Regions from separate parts of the Streptacidiphilus sp. MAP5-3 genome, predicted to be linked through region 2. Evidence: riboswitches for the same ligand, from Rfam matches in the RefSeq annotation. Region 2 holds a riboswitch; the other holds the start of a gene.
The links. A riboswitch is a leader RNA that binds a small molecule or an ion and turns the genes downstream of it on or off. The one in region 2 is predicted to bind magnesium.
Positions count from the first base shown of each region.

Region 1: it holds a riboswitch for magnesium, as region 2 does, so the genes downstream of both, ABH928_RS12915 (NRAMP family divalent metal transporter) here and ABH928_RS32875 (MgtC/SapB family protein) in region 2, are expected to answer to the same signal.

Region 1 covers NZ_JBGCCL010000006.1:279,305-289,089, forward strand. Annotated here, with positions in the region: gene ABH928_RS12895 (DUF6542 domain-containing protein) at 1-315, opposite strand, end outside; gene ABH928_RS12900 (NUDIX hydrolase) at 464-1,084, opposite strand; gene ABH928_RS12905 (hypothetical protein) at 1,182-2,423, opposite strand; gene ABH928_RS12910 (hypothetical protein) at 2,787-3,110, shown strand; gene ABH928_RS12915 (NRAMP family divalent metal transporter) at 3,251-4,900, opposite strand; M-box (ykoK) riboswitch at 5,173-5,364, opposite strand; gene ABH928_RS12920 (HAD-IC family P-type ATPase) at 5,592-8,651, shown strand; gene ABH928_RS12925 (ArsR/SmtB family transcription factor) at 8,667-8,975, opposite strand; gene ABH928_RS12930 (hypothetical protein) at 9,419-9,785, shown strand, end outside.
Region 2 covers NZ_JBGCCL010000036.1:43,993-53,777, reverse strand. Annotated here, with positions in the region: gene ABH928_RS32885 (sensor histidine kinase) at 1-193, opposite strand, end outside; gene ABH928_RS32880 (uracil-xanthine permease family protein) at 496-1,917, shown strand; gene ABH928_RS32875 (MgtC/SapB family protein) at 2,063-2,788, opposite strand; M-box (ykoK) riboswitch at 3,169-3,348, opposite strand; M-box (ykoK) riboswitch at 3,562-3,740, shown strand; gene ABH928_RS32870 (hypothetical protein) at 4,143-4,478, shown strand; gene ABH928_RS32865 (helix-turn-helix domain-containing protein) at 4,508-4,903, shown strand; gene ABH928_RS32860 (hypothetical protein) at 5,001-5,774, shown strand; gene ABH928_RS32855 (metal ABC transporter permease) at 5,787-6,659, opposite strand; gene ABH928_RS32850 (metal ABC transporter permease) at 6,656-7,561, opposite strand; gene ABH928_RS32845 (metal ABC transporter ATP-binding protein) at 7,563-8,492, opposite strand; gene ABH928_RS32840 (metal ABC transporter solute-binding protein, Zn/Mn family) at 8,512-9,474, opposite strand; gene ABH928_RS32835 (hypothetical protein) at 9,726-9,785, shown strand, end outside.

The DNA of each region.
Region 1 (9,785 bases), on a different contig from region 2:
CAGTCCGCGTCGGGTGCAGAGGAGTGCCGCCCACGCGGTGCCGAGCGCCGCGCAGAGGGCGAAGACCACGCCGAGCGGGTTGCCCAGCACCTCGTCGACGCCCGCGCCGAGGAGCGGCAGTCCGACGAGGACCCAGCCCGGCTTCGGGCGGGCGACCGGCCAGCCCCGGCGCTGGGGCGGTTTGGCCGTGTGTCCGCCGCAGCGCGACGCCCGCCGCGGCTTGGGCTGGGGGTTCGGCCGGGTGCCCGCCTGAGCGCGCTGCGGAGGTCGCGGTCGGGCGGACTCGGGGTGTGACAGAGCCAACTGCTCGGCCATTCCACTCCTCTCACTGCTCACCACAGGCGGTGTGTACCGGGCATATCCCCTCAGCTCTGGCGTACCAGGTGCAACACACGCACAGAGGGCATACATCGTTCCGCAAGGTGGCGTCGCTGTCACGCCTGTGACGGGGCGCGTCGAGCAGTCAATTCCCCAGCGTGCGCGCCCCGGCGCGGGACTCGACGGCGAGCGCCACCAGCTCGGACCACCAGGGCTCGCGCTCCCTGACCAGCAGCCGCTGGGCCTCCGCAGGCGTCACCACGCGGACCTCGACGACCGGTTCGCCGTCGTCGGGGTTGGTCGGCTCGGAGTCCACCAGGACCTCCGCCCAGCCCCACAGCCAGGCCTTCTCCGGGTGCGGCTGCCAGGGACGGTAGGGGCGCGGGTTGTCCGTCACGCAGTGGTGCGCGCCGATCCACGCGGGTGCGCCGAGCATCCGCGCGCCCGCCTCCTCGCGCAGTTCGCGGGCCAGGCAGCGGTGGACGCTCTCACCCTGCTCCCGCGTCCCGCCGGGCAGGAACCAGTGGTCGCGCTCGTCGCGGCAGAGCACCACGCCGTCGTCCTGGAACCCGACGAGATGGATGTTGGTGATGAGCCGGTCCTCGGGCAGCTGTGCGGAGAACCGGGCGTCCAGACTGCCCCAGGCCCAGCGTTGCGGCGCGTGCAGGTGCGGGTAGCGCCGCGCCAGGGCGGCGAGCTCCGCAGGGTCGACTCGCACCGGAACGAGTTCTGCCGGATCGTCAGGGCGCTCAGTCATCTGGGTCATTCGCCGAGCGTATCGGCGAACTCACGGGTAGTACGGCCAGGTTGACGGGGCTGGTCGCAGCACCCGGGCTCCGCGCCCAGGCTCTGTCCCCCGGTTCTCACCAGGCGTCGGCAAGCTCCGGGGAGCGGCGCGGTGCGACCACGTGCGCCCGCGCACCGGAACCGTCCCACGCCCCCGTCGGCGGCGCGTCCGCCCCGGACTCCCCGGTCGCCCCGGACTCCCCCGTCGAGGCGGACTCCGCCACGCGACGGCGCTTGCGGGTGCGGTTGTTCCTCGACGGCCACAGCAGCACGTAGGCGACGGAGACCACCACGAACGCCAGCCGGACCAGCCCGCGCGTCGGCGCGTCGGGGATGAACAGGGCACCGCCGTAGAGGGAGAGCAGGGCGATCCAGCTCCACCACGGCACCAGTCGCCGCTGTCCGACGGCGTCCCAGATCAGCGTGCCGAGCAGCACCGAGGCGCTGTAGTACGTGTAGGTGCTCGGGTCCAGCAGGATGCGCGCGTTCGCGCCGACCAGGATCACCGCCGGCCAGCGGCCCCGCCACACCGCGAGCGCCCCCAGCAGTCCCCCGAGCGCGAACTGGGCCGGCCGGTCCCACGACGGCGTGGACGGCGCACTGACACCGAGCCACCGCAGCGAGGACGCGGGCTGGTTGGGAATCGCGAACTTGGCCGCGGCCATGGTGTCCAGATTGCCCAGGTAGAACGGCAGCCAGGCGGCGGCGACCAGGACGCAGAAGAGGAGGAGGGGGCCGCGCCGTCGGCCGGACGGCAGTGCCATCAGCAGCACCGCGAACGGCAGCGCCCACGGCTTGGCGTCGACGGCCAGTGCCAGGAAGACGGCGACCGCCCAGGTCCGGCCGCGGGCCAGGGCGTGGACGGCCAGGGTGGAGCAGAACAGCGCCAGCGCGTCGTCGAGATGGGCGAACCGGACGGTGACCTCGATCCACATCGGGATGAAGGCCAGTCCGGCGATGAGTATCCGCTGTTGCAGACGGCGGTGGTTGGTGCCGGTCCCGAGGTAGTGCTGGGCGGCGGTCCGCCCGACGAGGATCACCATCACCAGGCCCAGTCCGGCCATCGTCCCCTCGGCGAACAACTCGCCGGTGGCGGGCGGGAACGGCGCGAAGATCCGCGCCACCAGCAGGCTGAACGGTCCGATCTGCAGCTCGGGGTGGTTGGCGTAGAGGGAGAGCCCGCCGCCGGGATCGCTGCCGAAGAGCAGCTGTTCGCCCTGGCGCAGGTAGTGCCAGGACACCCCGCCACTGTGCACGACCAGGACGAACCAGAGCACCGTCCACCCCGCGAGCAGCGCGTTGTGCCGTCGCACGGGCAGTCGTGCGATGCGGCCCGAGTCCGCGCGGTAGTCGCGGTAGTCGGGGAGGGTTTTTGCCTCGCCGGCTCGCCTCACGTTGCTCTCTTTCGCCCGATTTGTCGGTCAATTCCCCCGGGTTCACGCCATCCTAGGCGGTGAATGAAAAGATTATGTGCGTTGGCTCGTGTGCGTCCCACCGGCCGGTGGTTCCACCATCTGCTCGGCACGCCGTCGCCACAGCTGCACGAGTAGCCTGGCACCCCCTCGGTCCCGACTGCCCTTGGCCGAAGCGGCTTTGAAGGTGCATCAGCGGATGTGTTTTCTATACTTGCGCACATAAGCAACTGGCTTATCTGTGTGCAGGGAGAGAGGAAGCACTCTCAGGTGCAGTCGGGGGAGTCGCGTGAGAACGGCCGGTCGCAGCTGCGGTTGGCCGCTGTGGTCGGTGAGATCGAGGGGCTGTGGACCGCCTGGCTCCGGGCCAGGGGCACGGGACGTCGGCAGCGGCTGCTGGCCGAGCTCGGCCAGGCCGGTGCCCGCCTCGCTGCCGAGGCGGCCCAGGCGCAGCGCGCCCTCCCTCGCTCCTCCGAATCGCCCGTGAGCCCGACCTCGCCGCTGCGGCTGCCGCAGCCGCGTACCCGCCGCAACCGTCGGCTCGTCGCCGCCCGCCGTGGTGCGGAGTGGATCGCCGGACGCTTCTCGGACTGACAACCGCTCGTTCTCGGTCATTCTCGGACGGGAACTTCGCCCGGAACTCCGCCCCGGAAGTTCGCCCGGGAACAGCACGCGAGCCCGGTCCGACCCCGAGGGGCCGGACCGGGCTCGTGCGGTGTGTGGAACTGCTCGGCTCAGTGGCCGAGGGCGACCTCGACGATCTTGACGATCACCAGGATCATCGCGACCAGCAGGTAGCTGCGGAGCGCGCTCATGCCGATCTTGCGGCCGGTGGCCATGACCGGCCGGGTCAGCGTCTCCAGCGGAGCCATCCGCCAGTCGTCGCGGCCCGTGCGGTCGATGGGGTCTTCCTTGGTCGCGGTGCGGCGCTTGGTCAGCGCGTACCCGGCGGCCAGGACGCCCACCACGCCGCAGACGGCCATGATGTCGAGGATCGCGCCCGCGGTGATGTTCGGGAAGAGCACCGACGCGGTCAGGATGATCGACAGGGTGACCAGGATGCCGATCACGGCGGAGGTGAAGGCGTTGGTCTTCGGGCCGTTCACCCACGGGCCGAGCACCTGCTTGTCGTTGCAGAGCAGCAGCAGGAAGACCGTGGCGGAGGGCAGCAGCACGCCCGCGAGGGTCTGCACGCCCTCGGTGAGGAGTCCCAGCGGCGAGCCGGGGATCAGCACGATGCCGGCGGCCAGGGCGACGAGGCCGGCGTAGACGGCGTAGAAGCCCTTGGCACCCTTGACGCCGCGGTGGAGCGAGTGCTTGATGCCGAAGACGTCACCGATGGCGTAGGCCGTGGAGAGCGAGACCGCGAAGGCGCCGATGATCGAGGCGTCCAGCAGCGCGACGGCGAAGAGGACACCGGCGACCTTGCCCGCGTGGGCGGCGATGCCGGAGGCCAGGCCCGCAGTGTCGGTGAAGTTGCCGAAGCCCTTGGTGCCCGCGAAGGCGGCGGCGGTGGCGCCCATCAGCGCCGCACCACCGATGACCACGATCACGATGCCGATCCAGAGGTCGGCCTTCTCGTACTTCATGAAGCGGGGGGTGATCCGCTTGTCGATGACGTAGCTCTGCTGGAAGAAGAGCTGCCACGGGGCGACGGTGGTGCCGACGATGCCGATGATCAGCAGCATCACGGTGGCCAGCTGGCCCTGGCCGCCCGGCAGGTTCGGGACCACGAAGTCCTGCGCCATCTGCGAGGTCTTCGGGTGAACCATGAAGTAGATCGGGACCAGCAGCAGCGATCCGGCACAGAGCGCGATCGCGATCCGCTCGAAGCGCTGGAACGACCCGGTGAACGCGGAGGCGACGATGATCGCGGCGGCGAGCACCACGGCGGCGGCCTTGGGCAGCCCCAGGTAGCCGGCGGCCAGGGTGATCCCGATGAACTCGGTGACCAGCGTCAGCGCGTTGAGGATGAACAGGTCGATGACGCTGAACGCGCCCCAGAACTTGCCGAACCGCTCCAGGATGAGCCGGGCGTGGCCGACGCCGGTGACCGCGCCGAGGCGGAGCACCATCTCCTGGTTCACGTAGAGGACCGGGACCAGCAGCAGCAGCGTCCACAGCAGGTGGGTGCCGTAGTTCTGGCCCGCCTGGCCGTAGGTGGCGAAGGCGCCGGCGTCGTTGTCGCCGACCATCACGATCAGGCCGGGGCCGACGATCGCGAGCAGCGTCTTGAGCTTGGCGGACAGGCCGCGGCGGTCGCCGTGGTCGTCCAGCTTGATGGTGCCGAGCGCGCCGCGGATGTCGCCGAGGTGCGCGTCGTCCAGCACCGCGGTGGTGCGGGCGGCGTCGCCCTGGACCTTCGGGTCGATCGTGGTGGTCATGATGGTCCCTCCCTGTGGCCGTGAAGGCCGATCGGAGGGCATGCAGCATCCATCCACCCTGCGAGCGTCCGCGCGCGCAGAAGGATCAAGGATCAGCAGGTGGTTACCGCATGCCGAAAGAAGACGAGGTCAAGCGGATGTGGGGCCGTTTATGGCCCGGGCTACTCGGACTGCAGTCCACTGCTTCTCGCCTCCCTCCGGTCGTGACGCGTCGCGCGTCGCAGCGGCAGGGGGCACACCGAACCCGGACCAATACGGCATCAGCCGTGTCCGGCACACCCCAACTCGTCAGAGCTTTGGCACTCCACGGCGTAGCGCGAGGCCTGTTCTGGGACAGGTCCGCCTGCGCAGCCACTTGGCCTCAACCCTTAGGTCGGGAGGAGGTGTCCTGATCCGGAGCGTCTCTCGACGGTTGGGATCAGTGGCCTGTGTCCGTGGAGACGCCTCACCGAACGAGGTGTCTCATGAATGAACATTCATATGATGGCCCTTGCGTAAGGGCACTGTCAAATGCTTACGGGCTGCGCGTTTACGCTGGTGCCGAAGTGGAGATGGGGAGGCAGCGCTGACCGGTCCGACTGATCTGCGGGCACGCCGGGACCGCCGCAAGGACGGTGCTCCCGCCCTTTCCGCTGACCAGGTTCCCCTGGCTGCCTCGGCCCCGTCCGCCCGGCGCGTGGATCCCCGCGAGGTGAGCGCACTGAGCGAACTGACGGATCTTCAGGTGCTGCGGGCGCTCGGGACGAGCCGGAGGGGGCTGCCCGAGGAGACCGCCGAACTGTGGCTCGCCGCGCACGGCGAGAACACCCTGCCGCTGCCGCCGCGTCCGACCCGTACCCGGCGGGTCGCGCTGCTGCTCCGTGACCCCTACACGATGACCCTCTGTCTCCTGGCCGGAGCGACGGCCGTCTCCGGGGCCTTCACCAGCACCGCGGTCCTGCTGCTGCTGATCACCGCGGGCTGTGCGCTGCGCCTGGTGGGCGAGTTGCGGGCGGAGCGCGAGACCGCCGCGCTGCGGCGATTCGTCGACGTGGGCAGCACGGCGACGGTGCTGCGCCGTCGGCCGGCGCCGTCACCGGCGTCACGGTCGGGGTCACGGTCTGGGTCATCGGTCGAACGGGAGTTGCCGTTCGACCAGTTCGTCCCCGGTGACGTGGTGCGGCTGGTTCCCGGGGACCGGGTCCCCGCAGATCTGCTGTTGCTGCGTGCGGAGGGGCTGACGGTCGATCAGGCGCTGCTGACCGGCGTCAGCCAGCCGGTGCCCAAGCGTGCCGCAGGCCGTGGCGGCGCGGTGCGTACCGGCCGGGTCTCGCCGGACAACGCCCGGCTCTGCCTGCGCGGCAGCGTGGTGGCGCACGGCACCGGCGTGGGCGTCGTCCTGGCGACCGGCGCGGACACCTTCCTCGCCGGAGCCAATCGGGCGCCGAGCGCCGGAGCGAATGCGGCGTCGAGCGCCGGGGCACGCGCGAAGGTCCGGGCGTGTGCAGGTTCGGACCGCCGGCCCGGGTCGGGCGCGGGAGCGCCCGCAGGGGAGCGGCGGACCGCGTTCGACGGGACCGCGCGGGAGGTGTCCGGGCTGCTGCTCCGGCTCGCCCTGGTCTCGGGTGCGGCCGGTCTGCTCGTCGGCGCGCTGGTGGACGGCCACCGCTGGGAGGCCTTGCCGTATGCGGCGGCCGTCGGTGTCGGGTTGACGCCCGAAATGCTGCTGCTGGTAGTGACCGCCGCACTGGCCCGTCAGGCGGCCGTGCTGCGTCGCGGTCCCAGGGGCCGCGTCTTCGCCCGACGGCTGACCGCCGTCCACGACCTCGGCGCGCTGGATGTCGTCTGCATCGACAAGACCGGCACCCTGACCCGGGACCGGCTCACCCTCCGCTCCGCCGTGGACGCGACGGGCCGTCCGGATCCGGAGGTTCTGCGCTGGGCGGCCGTCAACAGCTTGATCTGCGCCGAGCTCGGCGACCCGCCCGAACTCGACGCCGTCGACGACGCGTTGCTGGCCGCTGCCGAGGCGGGCTCGGGTTCGGCAGCGAGCGCGTCCGGGTCGGTGCTCGACGGTCTCGACGGTCTCGGTGGGCCCGGCGGCCTCGGGCCGGACGAGGACTTCGCGGCAGGCCTGGTGGGTGTCGCGGCCCTGCCGTTCGATCCGGGTCGACGCGTCGCGACGGTCGTGGTCGCCGCCCAGGCCGGGCCGGGGCTCACGCTGTCGGGGGCGCAGGCCGCGCAGGCCCTGGTGGCCAAGGGGGCCGTCGAGGAGATCCTCGCCCGCTGCGGGCGCGTCCGGGCCGGTGCCGTCCCGCCGTCGGCCGACCCCGCAGAGCGCGCTGACCATGCTGACCACGCCGACCCCGCGGAGCGGGCCGACCCCGCCGAACGTCGGACCGGCGGCCTGCGGTTGGTCGCGGGCCGGCACCAGCACTCGACCGGCCCGCCGGAACTGCTCGCCGCCGCCGTCGAGTTGGACGACGACCGGCGGGCCGGTGTGCTGGAACTGGCCGACCGCCTGGCCGGTGAGGGCCTGCGGGTGCTCGCCGTCGCCGTATCCGGGACGCGGCCTCGGGCCGGGGCCGGACGTCGACCCGCCGCTCCGGCTGTCGCGGACCTGGACGGCTTGACGCTGCTGGGCCTGGTGGCGCTGGCCGACGAGCCGGACCCGAGCGCAGCCGCCGCACTCACCGAGCTCACCGCCGAGGGCATCGCCGTGAAGATCGTCACCGGGGACCGGGCCGGGGCCGCCGTCCAGGCCTGCCGGGATGTCGGCCTCGACCCCGGCGCCCCGCTGCTGGGACCGGACGTCGACGCCCTTGACGACGCCGATCTGCGCCGGGCGGTGGAGTCGACGGTCGTCTTCGCGCTCGCCGCCCCTGCTCAGAAGGCGCGTATCGTCTCCGCTCTGCGCGCCAACGGGCATGTGGTCGGCTTCCTCGGCGACGGCCTCAACGATCTGCCCGCGCTGCGCGCCGCGGACGTCGGGATCGGCTCTCCCGGCGCGCTGGACGAGGGCCCGCGCAGCAGCGCCGACCTGGTCCTCGCCGCGCCGGGACTCACCGTCCTCGGCGACGCGGTCCGCTCCGCCCGCACGGCGCTCGCCAACGTCGGCAACTACCTGCGGATCACCCTTGCTTCCAACCTCGGCAACGTGCTGGCGATGCTGGCCGCCGGCGCGCTGGTGCCGTTCCTGCCGATGCTGCCCGCCCAGGTGCTGACGCAGAACCTCTGCTTCGACGCCGCGCAGCTCGCGCTCGCCTTCGACCAGCCACTCGCGGCGGGCCCGGGCGGTCGCGCGGACAAGCCCGCGGGCAGGGGCGTGCAGCGTCCACGGCCGCTCAGGCGGGGGGCGCTGGCCCGGTACGCGTTGCTCGTCGGCGTGGTCAACGCGCTCGCCGACCTGGCGACCTTCGCGGTCCTGTTGGCCACCGCGCACGGCCGGACCGGCGCACACGAGGAACTGCTGTTCCACTCGGGCTGGTTCACCGAGAACCTGATCACCCAGGCGCTGACGGTCCATCTGCTGCGGGTTCCGGGCGGCGCGCAGGGTCGCCCCCGGGCGACCTGGCCGGTTCGGCTCGCCAACGGAGGCCTGGCGGTCGTCGGTCTGCTGCTTCCGGCGACGCCGTTCGGCGCGGCGCTGGGCCTCGGCGTGCTGCCGCTCGGCTTCTACCCGCTGCTCGGCGCGGTGTTGGTCGGCTATGCGGCGTTGCTGCTGGCCACCCGCCGTTGGCTGCGCGCCCACCCGGCCTGGTCGGCGCGCTGAAGCCTGAAGCGGTTCTCAGCCGCCGATGATGCGACGGGCCAGTGAGGGACGGCTTTCGGTTGCCGTGCGGCGGCTCAGCACCAGCCGGACCACGTCGACCAGCACCGGGTCGTCCACCAGGTAGACCTGCCGCCGTCCTTCGCGGCGCGAGCGCACCATCCCGGCCAGCTTGAGCTTGGCGAGGTGCTGGCTGACCGCGGGCATCGACGCGTCGAGCCGTTCCGCCAGCCCGCCGACATCGCTCTCCGCCGCGATCAGCAGCCACATGATCTGCAGCCGCATCGGGGAGGCCAACAGCCCGAAGGCGGTGGCCGCTTCGTTCAGTTCCTCCGCACCCGGCCCGTCGTCGGCGGTGCCGCGGCGGTCGTGGTGGCCTGCGTCGCCGCTCGTGCTGCGGGGCACGCTGCCTCCCTGTGCAGGTCCACGGGTACGGATGGGGGAACTGGGGAACCGGTGAGGGAAAGCGGACTCTCCCGGCAACCAGGGTACTGACCCCAGGTCGCGGACAGGTCTCGGCCACCGAGCCCGGACGGAGGCCCGGACCGAGCCCGGACCGGGCAGGTGCCGTGCGGGCCGGTGCAGACGGCTCGCCCACGCTGCCCTCCGCACGCGTGCGGGCAATCCAGGCGCCATCCGGATGTCGCCGTGTGCTTGCTGCACCGTCACCAAGGGGTGGGACAACGGGGTGTCCCACGTGAGCCGTGTGCGCCGCCGGAATCGGCAGGCCTGCGGTCTCCCTGTCATTCACCGAGAGAAGTGGCTCTACCGTGACCTCTCGTCTTGCTCTGGTCGGCGCCGCCGCCGTTGCCGCCGCCCTCGCCGCCACCGTCGTCGGCACGGCCGGTGCGGCCACCACGACGCCCGCCGCCAAGTCCGCCGCCAAGCCCGCGCCGATCAGCGTGCCGGCGGGTTACCACGCCAAGGTCTTCGCCGCCGCCCCCAAGGGTCTGAGCGGCGCCGACGACATCGCGCAGCTCGGCGACGACATCTTCGTCGGCTACCAGAACGGTGTCGGCACCATGGGCGAGCCGTCGCCCTCCGGCAACAAGAACAGCACCGTCGTCGAGTTCAACCAGCGCGGCAAGGTCGTCGCCGAGTGGTCCGTCGTCGGCAAGGTCGACGGCCTCGGCGCTG
Region 2 (9,785 bases):
GCAGCGCCAGCGGAGCGTAGACCAGGAACCCGGCGACGACCAGCACCTCGGAGGGGTCGATCTCGGACCAGCTCTTGGTCGGGCCGCCGTCGCGCCAGACGAGGGTGAGCCCGTAGAGCCCGAACGCCAGCAGCGTGTCCATCCAGTAGGGATGGGCACGCGCGAAGAGGCGGATGCGGCGGAGCAGGTCCATGGCTTCAACGGTAGAGGCAAAGCGGTCATGGACCGTCATGCCGTGGTACCGATCACCTGGGCCGAACCTACGTGCCACCTCGTATAACCTGGTCCGGTTTGGACGGCTTACGGGGATTTCTACCCCAGCGCCCTCGAACACGACTGCTGTCACGCGAACAGAACCGCGACGATGTGGAGAGCCGATGAGCGGCGAGCTGAGTCGCAGCGGAGCGGAGCCGAAGCGAAGCGCGAAGGAACAGCCATGAGCGGCGAGCTGAGTCGCAGCGGAGCGGAGCCGAAGCGAAGCGCGAAGGAACAGACGTGAGTGGCCGGGGCCTCGGCGGCTGGGAACTGCACGGGGACGGCCGGCACATCGAGACCGGCGAGGTCGTCAAGCCCTGGGAGCGGCTGAGCTGGGGCCGGACCATCGGCCTGGGCGCGCAGCACGTCGCGTCGATGATCGGCGCCTGCTACGTCGCACCGCTGCTGATGGGCCTGGACCCGAACCTCACCGTGATGATGTCGGGCGTCGCGACCATCCTCTTCCTGCTGCTGACCCGCGGCCGGATCCCGAGCTACCTCGGCAGCAGCCTCTCCTTCGTAGGCGCGGCGACGACGATCAGGCTGCAGGGCGGCTCGACGTCGGCGATCACCGGCGCGCTGCTGGTGACCGGTCTGGTGCTGGCCGTGTTCGGGCTGGTGGTGAAGGCGGGCGGGGCCCGGATCATCCACGTGGTACTGCCGCCCGCGGTGACCGGCGCGGTGGTCATGCTGATCGGCTTCAACCTCGCGCCGGTGACCGCCGGCACGTACTGGCCGCAGGACCAGTGGGTGGCGCTGGCCACGATGGCGGCGACCGGCTTCGCGCTGGTGGCGCTGCGCGGCTTCTGGTCCCGTATCGCGATCTTCCTGGGGCTGGTCTTCGGCTACGCGTTCTCCTGGGTGTTGGACCGCACGCTCGGCAAGATCTACTCGCCGGACGGCAGCGGCAAGGTCACCGACCACTGGCGGCTCAACCTCTCCGGCGTCGGCCACGCCCGCTGGGTCGGCCTGCCGCACTTCCACGGACCGACGTTCAGCGGGTCGGCGATCGTGGTCGCGCTGCCGGTCGTCATCGCGCTGATCGCGGAGAACACCGGTCACGTCAAGGCGGTCAGCGAGATGACCGGCGCGGACCTGGACGACAGGATGGGCGACGCGATCGCCGCTGACGGCATCGCGACGGTCCTCTCCACGGCGGTCGGCGGCGGGGCCACCACCACCTACGCCGAGAACATCGGCGTGATGGCGGCCACCCGCGTCTACTCCACGGCCGCCTACTGGTGCGCGGCGGTCTTCGCCTTGCTGTTCGGCCTCTGCCCGAAGTTCGGCGCGATCATCACGGCGATCCCCGGCGGGGTGCTGGGCGGCATCACGGTCGTCCTCTACGGCATGATCGGCCTGCTCGGCGCGCAGATCTGGATCCGCAACAAGGTGGACCTGACCAACCCAATCAACCTGATCCCCTGCGCGGCCGGGATCATCATCGGCGCGGGCGGCGTCACTATGAAGATCAGCAGCAGCTTCTCGCTCGGTGGCATCGCCCTGGGCACGATCGTGGTCCTCTTCGGCTACCACGCGCTGCGCCCGCTGGCTCCGGCCGCCATGCGGCAGGCCGCGACGGCGGGACAGGCCGGACAGGCCGAGGCCGACGGGACGCAGCCGACGGAGGGTCAGACCGGTTCGGGCTCGGCCACGGACTGACCTGAAGGCTTTCGCTCACCCACCTCGTGTCAGCAACCGGGCTGCGGCGGCGACTTCGCCGTTGATCCGGCGTCGTGGGATCGGCACGGTGGCACCGCCTCTCGGTGGCCGGGGTGTGGGCAGGGGCGTGCGGGCTGAGCGGTCGTCAGGCGAGGGCGGACTCGCCGTTGGCCTCCTCCTCCAGATGCCAGTGCAGGTCCAGCACGCCCGGTTCCAGGGAAAGCCGGGTGACGACCGGCTCCAGCGCCTTGCCCGCATCCCCCTCGACGGTGACGGTCGCGCGGAGGCTGGCCACGTCCTCGCCCTCCCGGGTGGCACGCAGCCCGGCGGGAGTGAGACCGGCGCCGGTGAGTGCCTGCAACAGCAGGGCGCGGATGTGCGACTCGTTGCGACGGCTGCAGCGCAGGTGCACGGTCACCCGGCTGCTGGTGTCCGGGTCGGACCCGGCCGAAGGCGCCCGGTCCAGCAGCCGCCCGGCCGGGCGGAGCACCAGGTGGACGGCGAGTACGGCGAACGTCCCGACCAGCGCCAACTGGAGCCGCCCGGACGCCGCCAGCACTCCGACGGCCGCCGAGCACCACAGCGTGGCAGCGGTGTTGAGCCCGCGCACGCCGCCGCTGTCGCGCAGGATCACGCCACCGCCGAGGAAGCCGATGCCGGACACGACGTAGGACGCGACGCGGGTGGGGCTGCTGGTGTCCCCGGCCGCGACGCTGTAGAGGACGAACAGCGTCGCGCCGGTGGCGACCAGCGCGTTGGTGCGCAGCCCGGCCATCCGGGCGCGCCACTGTCGTTCGACGCCGATCAGTGCGCCGCAGCCGACGCCGGTGCCGAGACGGATCAGGAATTCGGCGGTGGTCAGGGACTGCACAGCCCGGACTCCTTCGGTGGTTCGTGTTCGGTGGCTCGTGTTAGGTGGTTCGTTTGCGTGGTCGGGCCGAGTATGCGTGGTCGGAGCCGTCCTGCTGGGGAACTCCAGACGTCGGCACGTCGGCGGGACGTCTCCCCCCCGTCACGTGGGCAGACGAAAAGCGGACCTGGCGGAAGGATCGGGAAATTCCTCGGACCGAATGCGGGCAGCACAAATTCACACCCGTGGCCGGAACGGCGAAATGACCGGATCAGGCCATGCGTGTGCGTACCCGTGTGTCAGGAACTGCCTGCTGCGGGACCGGTCGAGCGCGGATGCGGACTACTGCCAGGTTTCATCAGGCCCCACCTCCCCAGGTCAGCGCACTCCCGTGCGGAACACCGACACCTCCCACGTAAGAGCTTCGGCACTGCACGGCGTGTCCCGCCCATCGGTCGGGCGGGAAGCCACTTGGCCTCAACCCTTAAGCCGGGAAGAGGTGTCCTGACCCTGGGCGTCTCTCGACGTCGTCGGGTCAGTGGCCTGTGTCCGTGCAGACGCCTCACCGAACGAGGTGTCGCAGGAGAAGTGAACCGACCCACGCGGGGGAAAGTCAACCCGGCACGTAACAATCAGCCGCTCCGGCAGTTGCACATCGGTCGCAGGTGGACGGAGGAATGAATTCCCGTCAGCCACAGAAGTCACCGGACAACGGCGACAACAACACGTCAAAGAATCCGGGAACTTGCTTCACCACCGAATCACTGATCTATGCTGAGGGCGTTGAAACGAAGAGGGCACCTCGTTCGGTGAGGCGTCTTCACGGACACAGGCCACTGATCCCACCCGTCGAGAGACGCTCCGGATCAGGACACCTCCTCCCGACCTAAGGGTTGAGGCCAAGTGGCTTCCCAGTCAGCGCACTTGGGATCACGCCGTGGAGTGCCAAAGCTCTGACGAGTTGGGGTGTTCCGGCTACCGCGTCCTGTCGCGGTCTCTCACAGCCGGTCCGCTCCTTGCCGCGTCGCATCGGTGCCACGCGCACCACGGCCGGAAGGAGGCGAAGTCATGGACGACAGTCCGAGTCCATGTCCGGGCCGACCCCTGCCCGGCCATCCCGCCGAGCCTGGTCCGGCCCGCGTTCACCGCTGACCGCACGCCCGCGCCGTCCGCCACGCCGTCGACGGCGTCGTGGCGCGGGCACGCCTGCCCAGAAGGAGCCTCTTCGTCATGACCGTGATGTCCTTTCGCCCGCACACCCCGCACACCAGCCCGCACACCACCCCGCAGACGTCCGGCCGTCGCCCGCACGACGTACTGCATGACGTAGTGCGCGGCGCGCTCGGCCGACTCCGGCACATCAGGGCCTCCCGCCGTGTCCGCCGAGGCGTCGCTCGCCCAGGCCACCGTCACCGCGCTGCATACCACCGCCGCCGAGCCTTCGACCGCGTACGGGACACTGCGCCTCGCCCTCCACGACGGCGTCGAGCGCGTCTACCTGCTCGACCCGCACGACTTCGCCGCGACCACCTCCGCCGAGGTGGCCTACGACGCGCGGGTCCACGCCGCGTACATCCTGGCCGCCCAGGGCCACCGCCCGGAGTGGCTCGCGCCCCACCTCGACCTGCCGCTCTCCGCCGCCCGCGCGATCTGCGCCCGAGCGGAGCGCCACGGCCCACGCGGCCCGCGCAACGCCGTCGCACGCCGCTGAGCCCATCACCTACCCGGAAGGACCCCCCCGTGACGGTCACCTATCAGCGCGCACACCAGCACCGCGAGCTGTCCGCTGCCATCCCGCCGACCCGCCTGCCTTCGGCCGGCCGCAGGCCACCGGTCCCGGTGGCGGTCCCGCCACGCATCGAGGTCGACCGGCGGCGCCGCCGGGCCGTCGCCGGCGGGCGGCCCCTGGACCTGACCCGGCGTCAGTTCGACCTGCTGGCCCATCTGGTCGTCAACGCGGAGCTGGTCTTCTCGCGCACCCAGCTGCTGGAACTCGTCTGGGAGCAGCCGGACGTCGACGACGGCCGGACCGTCGACGTCCATGTCGCCCGGCTGCGCCGGAAACTGGGCGATCCGTACCGGTGGATGCTGGCCACCGTGCGCGGCGTGGGGTACAAGTACGACCCCGCGCCGTAGCCGCGGCGGCGCAACTGCGACGTTGTTGCAGGTAGAAGGCTCGGGCATCTGTCTTCTCATCTTCACGGATGCGAAGATGATTGTGTACCGTGGTCCTGTGAACACGCTTCCTGCCCTGCTGCTCGCGGCCGGTGGCGTCGGCTTCGGCCACGCCGTCATGCCGGACCACTGGCTGCCGCTCGCCGTCCTCTCCCGCACGAGGCGCTACCGCACCGGGCGAGTCGTCCGGCTGTCGCTCGCCGCCGCGCTGACGCACGTCCTCGTCTCGCTGCTGCTCGGCGCGGTGCTGGTGGTCGTCGGGCTCCAGTTCCGCACGACGGTCGCCCGCCACACCGACCTCGTCGTCGGGGGCGTGCTGCTGGTGACGGGCGCGGTCTTCCTCGTCCTGGACCTGCTGGGCAAGGGCCACGGCCACAGCCACGACGGCGACGGCGGGCACAGCCAGGGTCACGGACGCGGACACGGACACACGCACGACCACGGGCACGCCCCCGACCACGACGGCCGCCACACCCACGCCGTCGGCACCACGGCGGTTCTGGACCGACCGAAAGCGGAACACGAGCACAGCCACCCACAGCGCAGCCCGCGCGGGCTGGCCGGGCTGCTGATCCCCTTCGGGGCCGCAGCCTCGCCGGATCTGACGATCCTTCCGGTCTTCCTCGCCGCAGGCGCGCTCGGAGCGACGGCCGCGGTCGGCTCGCTGGTCGTCTTCACCCTGGTGACGATCGGCACGATCGTCGGTCTGACCGTCGCCGCCGCGCTCGGGGCGCGGATGCTGACGACACCGTGGATCGACAAGCGCGCCAACATGCTGACGGCGGTCACGCTGCTGGTGATCGGCGCGCTGGTCGCTCTCGGCTGGATCTGACCTGCGCGTTCGCTACACGGCTGCCTCAGCCGTCCGCGCGCGCCGACCGGCCGGGCGGGGCAGGTAGGTCGCGGCGTAGACGAGGGTCGCCGCCGCCATGATGCCGAAGCTGGGCGGGCACTGCGGGATCCACGCGGCGGCGGCCAGACCGGCCCACATCTCCGCGACCGCCAGGCCGCCCGCCAGCGCGAGGCCGACGAAGGGCCGCTGCGTCATCCGCAGCGCCGCGCCCGCCGGGGCGGCCAGCAGGCCGAGCAGCAGCAGCGAACCGACGGCCTGGGTCGCCTCGCCGGCCGTCAGGCCGACCAGGGCCAGGAAGCCCAACCCCAGCGCCTTGACCGGGACTCCACGCGCGGCGGCGACGTTCTCATCCAGCGTCGCGAAGAGCAGCGGCCGGGCGATCAGCAGTACCAGCGCCGTCACCACGAGCGCGATCACGACCGCGACCGTCGTCTGGCCGCCGTCCAGGCCGAAGATCGAGCCGAAGAGCACCGAGGTGCCCGCGCCGCCGTTCCCCATGCCGCTGGCCGAGGTGGTGTAGAGGGTGAGGAAGAACGAGCCGAGGCCCAGGATCCAGGCGAAGGCGCTGCCGATCACCACGTCGTCCGCCTTGCCGCGGCGGCCGATACCGCCGAGCAGCAGACCGACCAGGACGCAGGCGACGAAGAGGCCGAGCCGCAGGTCGTATCCGGCGGCGAGTGCGGCCATCGCGCCGGTGAAGGCGACATGGCTCAGCGCGTCCCCGGTGAAGACCTGCGCGCGCAGCACCAGGAAGAAGCCGACCAGCCCCGCCGCCAGTGCGATGAACGTGCCCGCCAGCAGCGCGTGCTGGAAGAACGGCTGGGTCCACGCGGAAACCGCGAGGGACATGGTCGGGGCCGTCATGCCGCACCTGCCAGGGTCGGGACCGCGCGTCGCCGCTCGGCGGCCGCGGCCAACGCCCGCACGCCGTGAGCGAGCAGGAAGAGCGCGAACGCGAACGTGGTGACGAAGAAGCCGAGCGGGTAGTTCCAGTACCAGCCCGCGAACAGACCCAGCCAGGTCACGCCGAAGCCGATGACGACGGTGAGCAGCAGGCTCAACCCCGGCCGGGCGGTGAGCACCTGGGCCGTCGCGGCGGGCAACACCATCAGCGCGAAGACCAGCAACGCGCCGGTGATCTGCGCGGCCTCGGCGGTCGCGGCACCGAGCAGCACCAGGAACGCCACCGACAGCGCCCGCACCGGCACCCCGCGCGCGGCGGCGACCTGCGGGTCGACGGAGGCGAAGAGCAGCGGGCGGCCGATCACCGCGAGCACGCCCAGCACCACGACGCCGGCGACGGCCAGCGTCGTCACCTGACCGGTGGTGATGCCGGTGAAGTTGCCGAAGAGCAACGCCTGCGGGCCCTCCAACAGGCCCTTGTAGAGCGCCATGAAGAGGTATCCGCAGGCCAGCAGGAAGGCTTGGACGGTGCCGGTCGCCGCCGACTCCTCCGAGTCGCCGGGCTGACCCCCGCGGTTGCGTCGGAGCATGGCCAGCACCAGCGCGGCGGCGATGCAGAAGCCGAAGTAGCCGAGGCTGAGCGCGAATCCGGCCAGCGTCGCGAACGCCGCGCCGGGAAAGGCGACGACGGACAGGGTGTGCGCGGCGAAGGTCTGCCGCCGCAGCACGACGTACCAGCCGACGACGCCCGCGACGACGGCGACGATCGCACCCGCGCGGAAGGCGTTGAGCATGAACGGGTACGACCACATGACCTGGAAGTCGTAGAGCAGGTTCCAGGAGAACGGAGGAGCGGATCCCATCTCAGCCACCCGCTCCGGCGGGTGCTCCGGCGCTCGCGTCTGCCCGTGCTCCGTGCACTCCGGCGTGTGCGCCGGTGCCCTCGGGCTGTCCGACGACGACGAGGCGGCCGTCCTGGGTGGAGAGGACCTCGACCGGGGTGCGGTAGAGGCGGGTCAGCGTCTCGGAGGTGATCACCTCGGTGGGCCGGCCGCTGACGGCGCCGCCCTCGGCGATGTACACGACCCGGTCCAGGTGGTGCAGGATCGGGTTGACGTCGTGCGCGACCATGACCACGGCGACCTGCTCCTGGTGGCAGATCCGGCCGATCAGCGCGGCGACGGCGCTCTGGTTGGGAAGGTCCAGGCTGTCCAACGGCTCGTCCAGCAGCAGCACTTCGGGCTTGCGGACGAGGGCCTGCGCGATCAGCAGCCGCTGCTGCTCACCGCCGGAGCACTGCCCGATCGGGCGGTGCGCGTACGCGCTCGCGCCGACCAGCTCGATCACCTCACGGACCCGCTCGCGCGCGGCATGCCGGTTGCGCGCCCAGGGCAGGGGTATGCCCCAGCGGTCGCCGTCCAGGCCCATCCGGACGATGTCGACGCCACGGATCCGCAGGCTCGGGTCGAAGCTGCGGCGCTGCGGCAGGTAGCCGACGCGGCTGCCCGCCTCGCCGGGCCGACGGCCGAGCACGCGTATCTCGCCCTCGGCGGCGGGCACGACGCCGAGCAGCACCTTGACCAGCGTGGACTTGCCGACGCCGTTGGGCCCGAGGACGGCGACGAACTCGCCCGCCTGCACCTCGAGGTCGACGCCGGACCACAGCGTCCGCCCGCCCACGCGCACGGCGGCGCCCCTGAGGCCGACGACGGGCGCCGCGGCTTCGGTGGGCGTCGGGGTGGCCTTCTCGACGGCCGGTGCTTCGGCCGGTGCTGCGTCAGCGGGTGCGCTCACGGGGGGAGGATTCATGGCGTCACTTCCCGGTGGCCTGGTGGAGAGCCTGCTCCAGGCCCTGGAGCTCGGCGACCTGCCACTGCTGGAACGTGTCGTTCGCAGGGGCCAGGGTCTCGGTCACCTGGGCGACCGGAATGCCCTCGGACTTGGCCAGGTTGACCTGCGCGACCACATCCGGGGTCGAGTTCTGGCTGTTGTAGACGTAGACCTTGATCTGCTTGTTCTTGATCTGCTGGTCGATCAGCGCCTTGTCCGCGGCGGTCGGGTCGGTGCCCTCGCTCATCGCGTCCAGGAAGGTCTCCGGCGTCATCATCTTCAGCCCGAGGCCCTCGGCGAGCGGCGTGACGATCGACTCGGACGCCCCGATCGGCGTGCCCGCGTACTTCTGCTTGATCTGCGCGATCAGCTGGTTGTACTGGGCGAGGGTCTGCGTCTCGAAGGTCTGCTGCTGCGCGTCGAAGTAGGCGGCGTCGGCCGGGTCGAGCTTCTTGTACTCGTCGGTGATCGCGGCGATGACCTGCTTGACGTTGTCCGGCGAGTACCAGCGGTGCGGGTTGCCGCCCGGCTTGATCCCGACGAGGTCGCCGACGTTGAGCTCCGCGCGGCCCGTGCCCGGGTTGGTGGCCAGCAGCTTGTCCGCCCACGCGTCGTAGCCGATGCCGTTGACGATGGCCAGCTGCGCCGTGGTGACGGTGCGGGCGTCGGAGGCGGTGGGCTCGTAGGAGTGCGGGTCCGTGTTCGGGTTGGTGATGATGCTGGTCACATGCACGTGCGAGCCGCCGAGCTGGGTGGCGATGCTGCCCCAGAAGTTCTCGGCCGCGGCGACCTGGATCACCTTGCCGCCGGAGGCGCCCGAGGACCCCGCGTTGGTCCCGGCGGGTGCGGTGGTCGCGCAGGCGCTGACCGAGGCCACCAGCGCGACCGCTCCTGCACCCAGCGCCAGCTTGGTGGTACGACGGCGGAAGGTGGCGGGCGCGGGCATGATCAGGGACCCCCTGGGCTGGGACGGCGGTGCGGCGACGTCTTCAGGTTAACTTGGAAACGGTTTTCATCGTAGCCCGAATGGGTGTGAGATGAAAACCGTTCCCGCCGTCACCCGTCCGAGTGGCACACGCCGGGCTCGCCGCTTGGCCCGCCGGGCCGCGCCAAGGCCGCATCAGGGTCTGCCGCCGTAGCGCTCGGAACGCGTCAAGGACCGCCCCACGCGGGCCCGGACGGGGGTGAACTGGTGCCATGACTCATCCAGTGATGGTCCTCGACGACACCCGCGACAGCCTGTCGGCCCTCGGCAAC